DNA from 3 places in the Paenarthrobacter sp. 10L412 genome. Region 3 is predicted to be linked to each of the others. Evidence: riboswitches for the same ligand, from Rfam matches in the RefSeq annotation. Region 3 holds a riboswitch; each other region holds the start of a gene.
The links. A riboswitch is a leader RNA that binds a small molecule or an ion and turns the genes downstream of it on or off. The one in region 3 is predicted to bind thiamine pyrophosphate.
Positions count from the first base shown of each region.

Region 1 (4,133 bases), on a different contig from region 3:
GTGCCTGGCCAGCCCGTACTTGTGCACTGATACCCGATTGCACGGGGACGGGTGGGATGGTTTTGAAGCGGCGACGGCGCGACTTCTCACGGGAGACAGCCAGGTCCTGTGCCACGAGGAGGAGTTGCGCGGTGGATTCATGGCCGCCCATTTCCTGAGTTGTGGTCCTGCGGGCGCGAGTCGCCGGAACGTACCCCGGCACCCACACTCCCGCTGCCATCAACATGGTGCGGGCCTCTGTGAGCACCTGATCCGGCGGGCCGTCCAGGAGCACACCGCCCCCAGCCGAGGGTGGCTGGAGGACCACGATCCTGTCCACCAGGTCCTTCCAGACGGACACACGGTGTTCCACGACAACCAAAGTGGCACCGGTCTTGTCCAGGCAGCGCTGCACCGCGTCTCGAACCTCAAGCACGCCCACCGGATCGAGGTTGGCCGTGGGTTCGTCAAGCAGGATCAGCCCCGGCCGCATCGCCAGGATGCCAGCCAACGCAAGGCGCTGCTTCTGCCCGCCGGAGAGTGCCGCCGTCGGGTGATCCAGTGCCAAACCGCCGCCTGCAGCGGTGCGCAACCCAACGTCGTCGAGCGCTTCATGGACGCGGGCCCAAATCTCATCCCGGGGAACGGCAAGGTTTTCGGCGCCAAACGCGACGTCGTCACCCACCCGTGAGAGCACCACCTGGGTTTCCGGATCCTGCTGCATCAGACCTGCACGGCCGCGCTGTTCGCGGGGAGCGAGGCCGTCGATCAACAGCGAGCCGGTCTCGTCCGAATCGTCTTCCTCGTCACCCAGCACACCGGCGAGGGCATGGAGCAGTGTCGACTTCCCTGCGCCCGATGGACCCAGCAAGAGCACACGCTCGCCGGGCTCGATCCGCAGATCGAGGTCCTGGATGGCGGGTGTGGAACGCCCGGCATGCCGCCATCCCCACCCTTGGGCGGTGATGGCGGCAGGCCGGACTTGGTGGTTGCTTTGCTGGTTGCTGCTTTCTTTCGCAGGCATTAGTTGAAGACGGGCTCCGAAGCAGCCTTGCGCGACGCGAAGGAGCTGAGGACGCCGGTCTTGGCCAGCCCGCGGGTGGCAACCCAGGACAGCGCGCCGGCGATGATCGCACCGGAGAGCGTGGTGAAGGCGATGTAGGCCAGCTTGTCGATTGCCTCGTAGGCGATGTTCCAGCCCCAAGGCAGGAAGGAATCGTTAAGACCGCAGAAGAGGCCCGAGCCCGCACCTGCGAGGAGTGCAGTGGAAAGGTTGAACTTCTTGTACCGGAACGCAGCGAAGACGAGTTCCGCGCCCAGTCCCTGGAGGATGCCGGAGATGAGGACGGTGGTGCCGTACTGGGAACCCATGATGAGTTCGCCGGTGGCGGCGACGGCTTCGCAGAACAGGGCTGCGCCCGGCTTGCGGATGATGAGCATGCCCAGGACGGCGGGGATCATCCAGCCACCGGCAATCAAACCGGTGAGCGGCGGATACGTGGCGTTCATGGGGATGGATACGATTGCGGCGCCCTGGGACCAGGCCCAGAAGATCACGCCGCCGGCGATGGCAATCAAAGCTGCCACCACGATGTCTACAACACGCCAGTTATAACTGGTTTTCTTCACGCTTGCCGTGGTCATTTTTCTGCCTCCTGAGGTACAGGAGGGGAAAGTGCTCCCCGGAAAACCCCCGGTCGGCCTGCGCCGCCCGGATCCGGACACTCTGAGAAGCTCGACTCCCTTGCGCCGGTACTAACCGGATCAGGTTCGAGGGTCTGCGGCTGTCCGCACTCTCAGCGCCCTCGCGTCTCCTGCATCTCTGCAAGGTCCGACGGCGGCGCTCCCCTGTCGTTATTAATCTGCCCTTATGGGCGTGGTTCAGTTTACACCTGTGGGTGTTCGTGCGCGCTGGGGTTGGTCACAAAGCGGCTGGCAACCACACCTGAGACAATGATCCAGCAGAATCGACGCGGCAAAGGGGTATTTCATGACGGACCTTCCCACTACGGACATCCCAGTTTCCCAACCCCGCCTTGCCGCGAGCGTCATCCTGCTCCGCGACTCCCCGGCCGGGCTCGAAGCCTTCGTGCAGCACAGGGTTGCCACCATGGACTTCGCCGCCGGCATGGTGGTCTTTCCGGGAGGCCGGGTTGATGCCGCAGACCAGGACGGATGGGATTACCCGGCTGAGCTGCTGGAACGGCACGCTGCAGACTGGAACCTCAGCTCCATCGCCGCTGATCCCGAACAGGCCCCGGCAAAGTCAGGCATGGTGCTTACCGCTGCACTGCGGGAGGTTTGGGAGGAGGCCGGACTTCGCCTTGATGCCTCAGACCTTCGCCCCTTCGCCAACTGGGTCACGCCGACGGACATGCCCAAGCGTTTCGACACCTACTTCTATGTTGCCAAGCCTGCTCCGGAAGCAGCACCCCAGCACCAAACCACTGAAGCTTGGCAATCACTCTGGATGCCGGTGGATGGGATCCTGGCGGCCGAGGCGGCCGGTAAATTGCAGCTGATGCCACCCACGTATTACCTGCTCAAGGAAATTGCCGGCCTTGGAACAGTAGATGCCGTCTGGGAAGCCGATCACGATGTTGTCCCTGTCCTTGCACCACGCGGTTCCATGGCAGCTTTCCTCAAGGAACGGGAAAACCGCCGTTAGTCCCAAGGCGCCTGGATGTGAGGCTAGGCTGGGGGCATGAACCTCTTTTTCAAGCTGCTGGGTGCCGGAGTAAGCCTTGCAGCCGGATTCGTCGGCACCAAGTTGGTCAACAAGGGCTGGGAAAAGGCCACGGGCAACAAGCCGCCCACAGGCCACGACGATATGGAAACGAGCCTCCGCTCAGCCTTGTCGTTCGCGCTGATTTCAGCCTTCGTCAGCACGCTCATCCAGGTTTTCGCGAGCCGCGGCACCCAGCGTGCCATCGCCCGTTTCGCCAAGACGCAAGACATCGTCTAGGCCGCGCATAGGCATTCCAACGCGGGGTTCCTAAGCGTCCGGGGTGGAACCGTCGCCGGCCGCCCTTTGGACAACCGCTTCAAGCTCATCCTTGGTGAGCAGCTCGCGGTGCCCGTGCTTGGTTCGGTAAGCGGAGCGGCCCACCATGTGTGCGGAGACCGGCGCGGTGAGTAGCTGGAAAATCCAGGCCACCACGAGAACCGGCCAAACCCACCATGTGCGCATTTGCAGACCCATGGCCGCAAGCATGAGGAAAAGACCCAGGACCTGCGGCTTGGTTGCCGCGTGCATGCGGCTCATGAGATCGGGGAACCGCAAAAGGCCAATAGCGGCGCCGAGGGACATCAGGGCACCCACCACAAGAAACACGGCCGTCACTGCGTCGATGACGGCATCCACACCAGTGGTTTCAGGAGTCATTGCTGTGATCCCTCCGATCGGCCACAAATCGGGCAAATGTTACGGAGCCTACGAAGCCGATCACCGCGAGAGCCACGAGCAACACCAAGTTGTTCAGGTGCCGGTTCATCGCCATATCGATCGCAAGCGCGGCGCCGAGAATGGCCAGCAGGACATCCGATGCCAAAACGCGGTCCAACAAAGAGGGGCCGATGGCGATGCGGATGATCGCTCCCACCGCAGCCAAGCTCAGGATGACAGCCGTCACCAGCAGAACGAGTTCTTTCACAGAGCTGCCCCTTCCAGGCCCGGGGTCGGTTCATCCTTGAGTGCGTCGAGTTCCTCGCGCGTTCCCATGATCCGGATCAGCGTGGCCTCGATGTTCTGGACTTCCTGACGGATCTTGGCGATTCCGGCTTCCTCGTAAATATTGAGCGCGTGCAGGTAGAGCGTGGACGTCGAGCGGTCCACTTCCACCACCAGCGAGCCCGGGATCAGGGAGATTACGTGCCCGGTTGCCGTCACTATGAGGTCCGAATGGCTGCGCAACGGAACAGCGACGACGGCGCTACGCACCTTTGGCCCCTTCACTACAGCCAGGTAGAGGACCAGGAAGCTCGCTGCCGCCACTTTGCCCAGGAATACCAGGGCGAAGGAAATGGCGCGGGGAACATTGAACCTGCCGCTAAGCTCCACCGGCGGAAGATAGAAGAACTTGGCCACGAGCACAGCGATGAGCGCACCGAACAGCAGGTTGCCCGGGCTGAAGTCCCGCCACAGGGCGCCCCAG
Region 1 is NZ_JBFTJT010000003.1:305,654-309,786, forward strand. Features, by position in the region: gene AC1DD7_RS04750 (ABC transporter ATP-binding protein) at 1-1,003, opposite strand, end outside; gene AC1DD7_RS04755 (ECF transporter S component) at 1,003-1,623, opposite strand; TPP riboswitch at 1,703-1,839, opposite strand; gene AC1DD7_RS04760 (NUDIX hydrolase) at 1,970-2,647, shown strand; gene AC1DD7_RS04765 (DUF4235 domain-containing protein) at 2,684-2,944, shown strand; gene mnhG (monovalent cation/H(+) antiporter subunit G) at 2,975-3,364, opposite strand; gene AC1DD7_RS04775 (MrpF/PhaF family protein) at 3,354-3,632, opposite strand; gene AC1DD7_RS04780 (Na+/H+ antiporter subunit E) at 3,629-4,133, opposite strand, start outside.
Region 1: linked by a shared signal. The riboswitch ahead of AC1DD7_RS04755 (ECF transporter S component) and the one ahead of AC1DD7_RS20265 (bifunctional hydroxymethylpyrimidine kinase/phosphomethylpyrimidine kinase) in region 3 are both predicted to bind thiamine pyrophosphate.

Region 2 (4,133 bases), on a different contig from region 3:
CCAATTGGCGAGCCGAGGGGCATGACTGCTGTGGCACCCAGGTTTTCCAGACGCAGCGCGAGGACAGGATCGTCATTGGTGTAGGCGAAGACCTTGAAACCACGGTTCACCAGCTGTTCGGTTGCCTCCACGAGTTCCACCGCATCCGGAAGGAGAGTATGTTCATCGGCGATGACCTCCAGCTTCACCCAGTCCGTCTCCAGCGCCTCCCGGGCGAGCTCCGCGGTCATCACTGCGTCTTTGGCAGTAAAACAGCCAGCGGTGTTGGGCAGGACCCGGATGTTGTGATCCAGCAGGAGTTGAAACAGTGAACCTGTCTCGGCCGGCGAGTACCGGCGCATTGCCACAGTGGTCAGTTCCGTCCCTGAAGCCAGAAGGGCTGCTCCCAACCCGTCCAGACTCGGCGCACCACCGGTACCCATGATCAGGCGGGAGCCGAATTCGACGCCGTCGATCACCAAAGCGTCTGTTCTGATGTCAGTTTTTGCTGCGGTCATTTTTTCAGCCTCCCTGGACTGCGGTTACGAGTTCGAGTTCGTCTCCATCGGCGAGCGCAGTCGCGGCCCATTGGCTGCGGGGCACTACCTCGGAATTACGTGCGACGGCGACACCCAGCTTGCCGCCGTCGGCTGCCTGTCCCCGGTGGTCCAGGACCCGGCCTGTGATGGCGCTGACGAGCGTGCTGACGGATGCGTCGTCCGCCACGGCGTGTTCGGAGCCGTTGAGTTTGATGTTCATGGTGTGTCCTTGATTGCTGATTGGAGGCGGTGATCCTGCGTTGCCGTAAATCGATCAGGCCGGAAAATGGACCATCGGGGGTCGGCTGAGCCGCTGATCAGCCCGCCTACGATTTTGGCGGCCACAGGCGTCAACAGAACGCCGTGGCGGAAGAACCCGGACGCGATCACGAGACCGTCGATGGTGCCCTCAGGCCCTGAAACACGTCCCAGTCCAGAAACGCGTCCAAGCAATGGTGCGTTGTCCGGAGTGCCGGGCCGTGCGCGTGCTGTCGCTTCCAACAGTTCCAGCTCCGCCACCGCAGGCACCAGCACTTGGGCGTCCCGCAGGAGTTGATAGACGCCCCCGGCGGAGACTGCATTGGTGGAAGCGGATAGACCGTCCTCGCGCTGCGTGGCTCCAATCACCACCGTGCCATCGTCCCGGGGCACGATGTAGACCGGCACCCCGCGGACCATGCCCCGGATGGTGGATGTGAGGAGGGGCTGGAGGTGTTGGGGAACGCGCAGCCTGAGGATGTCGCCGTAAACGGGCCGCAGGGGCAGCGTGAGCCCCTCGGGGAGATTGCCGATCTTTGTCGCATCCAGCCCGCAGGCAATTACAGTTTCTTGGGCAAAAACGACGGCGCCGGAATCGACTTCCACCCCGGTGACGCGGTCCCCGTCCCAGAGCAAACGGGATGCGTGGAGCGGCAGGGCGAAACCGCTCTCCGCTCCGCAAACCCACGTTGGGTCACTTGGTCCGTGGGCTGACAACCCTTCCATGAGGCACCGTGCAAGGCGCCGCGGATCCACTTGGTGATCGGCCGGTATCTCGAAGGCACAGGAAATCTGTGGGCTCAGCAAAGGCTCACGCTCGCGCGCTTCCCGCAATGACAATGGCTCCACGTGGAGCCCCGCGGCCTGCTGGACTGTGCGGAGGTCTGCCAGCGCGCGGCGGTCGGCGGCGTCGGCACCAACGGCGATTGTCGACGTCGTGCGGTATCCGTTGGCTGATTCGCCGCCATGGACGCTCCGGATGAAAGCGGGCCACAGTTGGGAGGATTCCAGCATGAGTTCCAGGAGGTCTTCCTCCTGGTAGTGGAGCTCACTGACCGGAGCCAGCATTCCAGCGGCAGCGAACGTCGCACCCGCTGCGGGGGTGGGATCAATGAGGACCACAGAGCGGCCCTGGCGGCGGGCTTCGTGGGCGATGCCAAGGCCGATGATGCCGCCACCAATGACTGCGACGTCTGCCTGCAAGGGGTTTTGGCGGGATTCTGCCATATGTTTCCTTCCCTACGCCGGTATTAGCCGGATCAGGTCAAGCGGTCGGCGCTGAAGCCCTCTCAGCCGGACGGTCATATGACGCTGTCACGGCTCCCGCAGTACGTGCCCAGTTTAGAGGAACTACTCTGGTTTCCATGACCCAGCATGATGTCCACACCACTGCCCGCCTCTACTTGTGCACTGATGCCCGCAAACGCCAGGGCGATTTCGAAGACTTCGTCGACGCCGCGTTCGAGGGCGGCGTAGACATCATCCAGCTTCGCGACAAGACGCTCGAGGCCGCCGAGGAGCTGGAGGTCCTGGAGGTTCTGCACAACGTGGCCCAACGGCACGGGCGGCTGTGGGCCGTCAACGACCGCGCCGATGTTGCCAGTATTTCCGGGGCTCCGGTGTTCCATATCGGGCAAAAGGACATCCCCCTGCGCGCCGCACGTCACCTCCTCCACGACCGCACCGTGATCGGCCTCTCCACCCATACGCCGGAGCAGGTTGACGCCGCGATAGCTGCCTCCCCTGGCAGGAGCGGACTGGATTATTTCTGTGTTGGTCCGGTGTGGGCAACGCCCACAAAGCCAGGCCGTGAAGCAGTTGGGCTGGACCTGGTCACATATGCCGCGGAAGCCGTAAAGCGCGCGGACGAGGAGACCGTAGGTGGCGTCCTCCTCCCCTGGTTCGCTATTGGCGGCATCGACCTCAGCAACATTGAACAGGTGGTTGCCGCGGGAGCGAGCCGGGTCGTCGTGGTGCGGGCCATCACTGAGGCAGAGGATCCGACGGCGGCGGCCAAGACTTTGCTGGAAGCGCTCGACGCCGGATAATCACCCGGCGCCCTGGTGGCCGCGGAGAATATGCGAAAGTCTCCTAAGCCGTGAGTCCGAGCCCGGACATGCGTCGCCCATGCCGCTCCGCAAGCTCGGCCGTGAGGGCCTTGACTGCCGTGCGCGCATCCCCGCCGCCCTTGAGCAGCGGTCCTAACTGGGGATGTTCCATGCCTACGCGTTGTGCTTGCGTCAGCGCTTCACCGACGAGGCGGCGGCCCCACAAAGCCAGTCGCGACGCAAGGCGGGGATCATCAGCCAGAGCCCTGCGCAGGAGGACGCGTAATACTTCCGTGGCTTGGTCCGCGGAGGCAACCTTCTGGACAAAGAGTTGCGTCCCGCCGTCAAGGAACGACGCGACCATGCGGTAAAAGTCCGATGACACGGTGTCGATCACATAGGCCTTCATGACGGATTCAAACCAGTCCGCTGGCTTTGTTCGCTCGTGAAAGTGGTCAAACGAGCGCTGGAACGGAAGCATGGCCTCTTCGGCATCGAGTCCCATCTCCGATAGCCGGCTGCTGATCAAGGCGAAGTTTCCGTAAGCGCCAACGGCAATCTTTGCCAGCACTGCCCTGTCATGGAGGGTGGGAGCGTACCGGGAGTCGAAAGACAACCGGCCAAACGCGGAGAGCTCGCCGTACGCCATGGCTCCCAGCAGCTCCGAAGAGAGGCGCTGGACGCGAGCATTATCGTCCAAGGAAGTGCTCATGGTCCAAGACTATCCAGCGATTTCGGGCTAACCTGATTTTCGTGTCACATCATCGGATTTCGCCCAACGTCGACGACTCGTCGGACCAGCTCGCGGAGGCATTTGCAGCCCTCCGGACCGAACTGGAACTCCCGGGCGAGTATCCGGCCGAGGCCGTGACGGAAGCCCGGAAAGCAGTGGAAAACCACATGCTGCCGGACCGTGACCTCAGGGACATTCCGTTCGTGACCATTGATCCGGCCACGTCCACCGACCTGGACCAAGCGGTGTTCATTGAACGTGCCGGTGACGGTTACAAAGTCCTCTACGCAATCGCGGACGTGCCATCCTTTGTTGCTCCCGGCGGGGCACTCGATGCCGAAACCCGGCAGCGGGGGCAAACGTTTTACGCTCCTGACGGGAGGATCCCGCTGCACCCGGAGGTTATCAGCGAGAACGCCGGAAGCCTGCTGGCTGGTCAGGACTGCAGCGCCTTCGTGTGGGACTTCGAACTGGACCACAATGCGGAGGTATCCGCCACGTCAGTGGCCCGTGGCACCGTCCGTAGCCGCGCCAAGCTGAGTTACAGGGGTGCCCAGGAACAGATCGATGCCGGCA
Region 2 is NZ_JBFTJT010000007.1:98,353-102,485, reverse strand. Features, by position in the region: gene AC1DD7_RS10800 (thiazole synthase) at 1-497, opposite strand, end outside; gene thiS (sulfur carrier protein ThiS) at 502-738, opposite strand; gene thiO (glycine oxidase ThiO) at 735-2,003, opposite strand; TPP riboswitch at 1,996-2,113, opposite strand; gene thiE (thiamine phosphate synthase) at 2,141-2,824, shown strand; gene AC1DD7_RS10780 (ferritin-like fold-containing protein) at 2,868-3,536, opposite strand; gene AC1DD7_RS10775 (RNB domain-containing ribonuclease) at 3,578-4,133, shown strand, end outside.
Region 2: linked by a shared signal. The riboswitch ahead of thiO (glycine oxidase ThiO) and the one ahead of AC1DD7_RS20265 (bifunctional hydroxymethylpyrimidine kinase/phosphomethylpyrimidine kinase) in region 3 are both predicted to bind thiamine pyrophosphate.

Region 3 (4,133 bases):
GACCGTGGTGGATGTCAACACGGGTAAGTTCACCGGCAGCGGTGGAAACCTGGAAGAAACCGTCACCAAGAACAACCTTGAAGCGGCCGAGGAAGTGGTTCGCCAGCTTCGCCTGCGCGATATCGGTGGCATCATCGTCATCGACTTCATTGACATGGTCCTCGAATCGAACCGCGACCTGGTGCTCCGCCGAATGGTGGAATGCCTTGGCCGTGACCGCACCAAGCACCAAGTGGCCGAAGTGACGTCGCTGGGCCTGGTGCAGATGACGCGCAAGCGCATGGGAACAGGCCTTCTTGAGGTGTTTGGTGAACAGTGCGAGCACTGTGCCGGGCGTGGTGTCGTCACCCACGATGAGCCCGTGGAACACCGACGCGCCAACGTCGTTGCCGCCGAGCACCACCGTCCGCACGCCGAACCCACCCAACAGCCTGCTGCGCGCACTGATCGCAAGCGTCGCCGCGGCAAGGGTGGGGGACCGGCAATGACCGAAGTTGCCCCTACGGTCCACAGCACGCCTGCCGCCCCCGTGGCTCCGGCAGCCACGGAGTCCGTGGACCCGGCCCGCCAGGCGAAGGCTGAGGCGACCAGGGCAGCTCTTGCCACCATAGCCGCTGCAGCGCATGCCGCCCACTTGCACGATGACGAGGTTCACCGTGCGGAGGAGCTGGCCCGCGCAGCAGGCCAGCAGGGTCATACCGATGAATCCGCCCCTGAAGCTGCAACCGGCGATGCCGGGGTACCGGCTGCACCTGATGCCGCCAGTCATGAGGCTGCGGTCCGGGAAGCACGCTCCACTCCTGTTCTGCGTTTTGGTGGCGAAGAAGTGGCTCTTCCGTTTGTGGAACACCATGAGGAACCACCTGCCGGTAAGCCGGCCATGAGCCTGGACCTGTTGGCCGAGGCATTTTCGCACCTCGGCGCCGCACCGGCTGCTGAGGAAGAGCCGAGGACTTCGGTGTCCGAACCCGCGACTGCTTCCGCCGTTTCCCCGGGCAGCGCTTATGCTGTCACTACCGATGAGCACGATCATTCATCGCGTTCCCGTGGCCGTCGCGGCCGAAGGAACCGCAGTGCCAGCAGGGCGCAGGGTTCCGCAAACGAAACCAGTGTGGAACACCACGATGTAACTGCTGCCGCCGCAGGTGGATCGGCCCATGAAGCCAAGGCGCCGGCAGCGGAAGAGCCTGCCAAAAAGAAGGTAGCTGACGAGCCCATCATCCTTGGGGTGGGAGTTCCTGCTTCCGAGTTGTAGGCACTGACAGGGTCCCGCAGCATCCGTTTACGGCGGATGCTGCGGGACTCTTTTGTTGTTGACAGTCACATCCATTCCCCGAGGCCGTCCGGTTCCCGGGCCGGGGGGCTTCCGGGCTACGCTAGGAAACTGACACGGGGTGCCGGGCGATGGGCCTGGCTGAGATCCAGACCCGTTGAACCTGTCCGGTTAGCACCGGCGAAGGGATGTCCACCATGGCTTCATCGTCGAATTCCGCTGTCTACCCTGTCTACCCCGCTGGTATCGGAGCAGTCCCGGCCCGGCCACATCCGCGGGTGCTCAGCATTGCCGGCTCGGATCCTTCTGGCGGCGCCGGAATCCAGGCAGACCTGAAGAGCATCGCAGCGCACGGCGGCTATGGCATGGCTGCCATCACAGCTTTGACGGCCCAGAACACCCTGGGCGTCAGCGCAGTCCATGTTCCGCCTGTGGAGTTCCTGCGTCAGCAACTGGACGCGATCAGCAGCGATATTGACATTGATGCAGTCAAGATCGGGATGTTGGGTGACGCGGCCGTCATCGACGAAGTCCGTAACTGGCTCGAAGAGGTGCGTCCCGCCGTCGTGGTCCTTGACCCGGTGATGGTGGCCACCAGTGGCGACCGTCTTCTGCGTGAGAGCGCAGAAGCATCTTTGCGCAGCCTCTTGCCGTTGGCGGATCTCATCACGCCAAACCTTCCCGAACTGGCGATGTTGTTGGGTGAGCCCGAAGCCCGGGATTGGGCCACGGCGCTTGACCAAGGCAAGCGACTGGCTGCTGAGTGTGGAACGACGGTTTTGGTGAAGGGCGGCCATTTGGCAGGAAACGACTGTCCGGATGCGCTGGTCAATACGAGTGGCTTGCTTCGGCAGGACGTCATCGAGGTGCCTGGGCCCCGAGTGGATACCAGGAACAGCCACGGAACGGGGTGCTCACTCTCCTCGGCATTGGCCACGGTCCAAGCCCGCAGGGACGATTGGGAGGCATCACTCCGAGAGGTCAAGCCGTGGCTGCTGCAGGCCCTGACGGCGGCCGACCGGCTCGAGGTAGGCAAGGGCAGCGGGCCGGTCCACCACTTCCACCACATGGAGCCGGCGCTGAATCCTGCAGGGAAGTCCGGCGACTTTGCCGCGCGGCTGTGGGCCGAAGCTGCACCGGAATTGGACGCAATCTACGGCCTCGGCTTCATTCAGGGCCTGCAGTCCGGGCGTCTTCCGGAGCCCCACTTCAACTATTACCTCGCCCAGGATGCCATCTACCTGAACGGCTACTCCCGGGTTTTGGCGCGCGCAGGTGCACTTGCCCCCACTGAAGAAGAGCAGCTCTTCTGGGCAAAGTCATCGCAACTCTGCCTTGAAGTGGAGTCCGAGCTCCACCGGGACTGGCTGAGCACGCGTCCGGCTTCGACAGAGACCGGACCCGTGACAAGGTCGTACGTGGACCATCTACTGGCGACGTCGGCTTCGGGCAGTTACGCCGTTTTGCTGGCGGCAATCCTGCCCTGCTACTGGCTGTACGCGGAGGTAGGGCAGCAACTTCACGCGGCGTATATCCAAGCAGGCGCTCCCAGCGACCACCCTTACGCCGCATGGTTGAAGACGTACGCGGATGAAGAGTTTGCTGCCGCAACCCGGAAGGCGATCGACTTTACCGATGCTGCGGCAGTTGGCGCCACTGTGCAGGAACGCAAGGCCATGGTTGACGCCTTCGCCCAGTCCTGCCGCTACGAAACTGCCTTCTTTGATGCCCCCAGGCTCTTCGCCTGAGCAGGGCTTCCGAGCTTGCCGCGTGGAACAAATTCACAAAGCTCCAGCGCGTCGCGGGCCAAACCGCAGTATCCCCGCGCAAATCCTGTAGGCTGTATGGGCACGGTGCCGGGAGAGTCCGTTACAACTGGTGACGCAAGTCACCCGATAGCCTCCGGACCCGGCCTCATTTGCAGCTGAAGGTCAAACTAGCGTAATCTTGATCTTCGGTGCTTACGCCAACACTTGGGTTATGCCCCTTGGAATTGTTCATGGGATGACTCGCGGGCTTCGATCTGAAGTCCACGGCGTTGAGGCACAGCGCGAACCAAGCCTGATTCCGGTTCAAGGTTCCGCACGCAAATTTAGTAAGAAACGTCGAGAGAAGTGAGTACCCAAGTGGTGTACGCGATTGTCCGCGCAGGCGGCCGCCAAGAAAAAGTTTCCGTTGGAGACTACGTAACGCTTAACCGCGTCCCCGGTGGAGCCGGCAGCACGCTTGAGCTGCCCGCCTTGCTCCTGGTTGAAGGCGACAAGGTCACGTCCGCTGCCGCGGACCTGGCCAAGGTCACGGTCACGGCTGAGATCCTTGAGGACCTTCGCGGTCCCAAGATCGTCATCCAGAAGTTCAAGAACAAGACCGGCTACAAGAAGCGCCAGGGTCACCGTCAGGAACTGACCAAGATCAAGATCACGAGCATCAAGTAACTTTCGTTACTCTGTTCAGATTTTCAGTTTCCCCAGAAATTTAGAGGCAGGCATTTCACATGGCACACAAAAAAGGCGCGAGCTCCACTCGCAACGGTCGTGACTCCAACGCACAGCGCCTCGGCGTCAAGCGTTTCGGTGGCCAGGTAGTTTCCGCAGGCGAAATCATCGTTCGCCAGCGTGGAACCCACTTCCACCCCGGTGCAGGCGTCGGCCGCGGTGGCGACGACACCCTGTTCGCACTCGAGGCCGGTGCGGTTGAGTTTGGTACTCGCCGCGGCCGTCGCGTAGTGAACATCGTTGCTGCTGCAGCTGCAGAGTAACAACAAGTTCTGAACCGGTGGAGCGGGCCAAACGGCCCGCTCCACCGTTCTTTTAACCGCATTACAATCGATTAGGGCGCTTATGGCGCTCTGGTTTTTGCA
Region 3 is NZ_JBFTJT010000016.1:62,078-66,210, forward strand. Features, by position in the region: gene AC1DD7_RS20260 (Rne/Rng family ribonuclease) at 1-1,255, shown strand, start outside; TPP riboswitch at 1,381-1,479, shown strand; gene AC1DD7_RS20265 (bifunctional hydroxymethylpyrimidine kinase/phosphomethylpyrimidine kinase) at 1,471-3,021, shown strand; gene rplU (50S ribosomal protein L21) at 3,400-3,708, shown strand; gene rpmA (50S ribosomal protein L27) at 3,768-4,031, shown strand.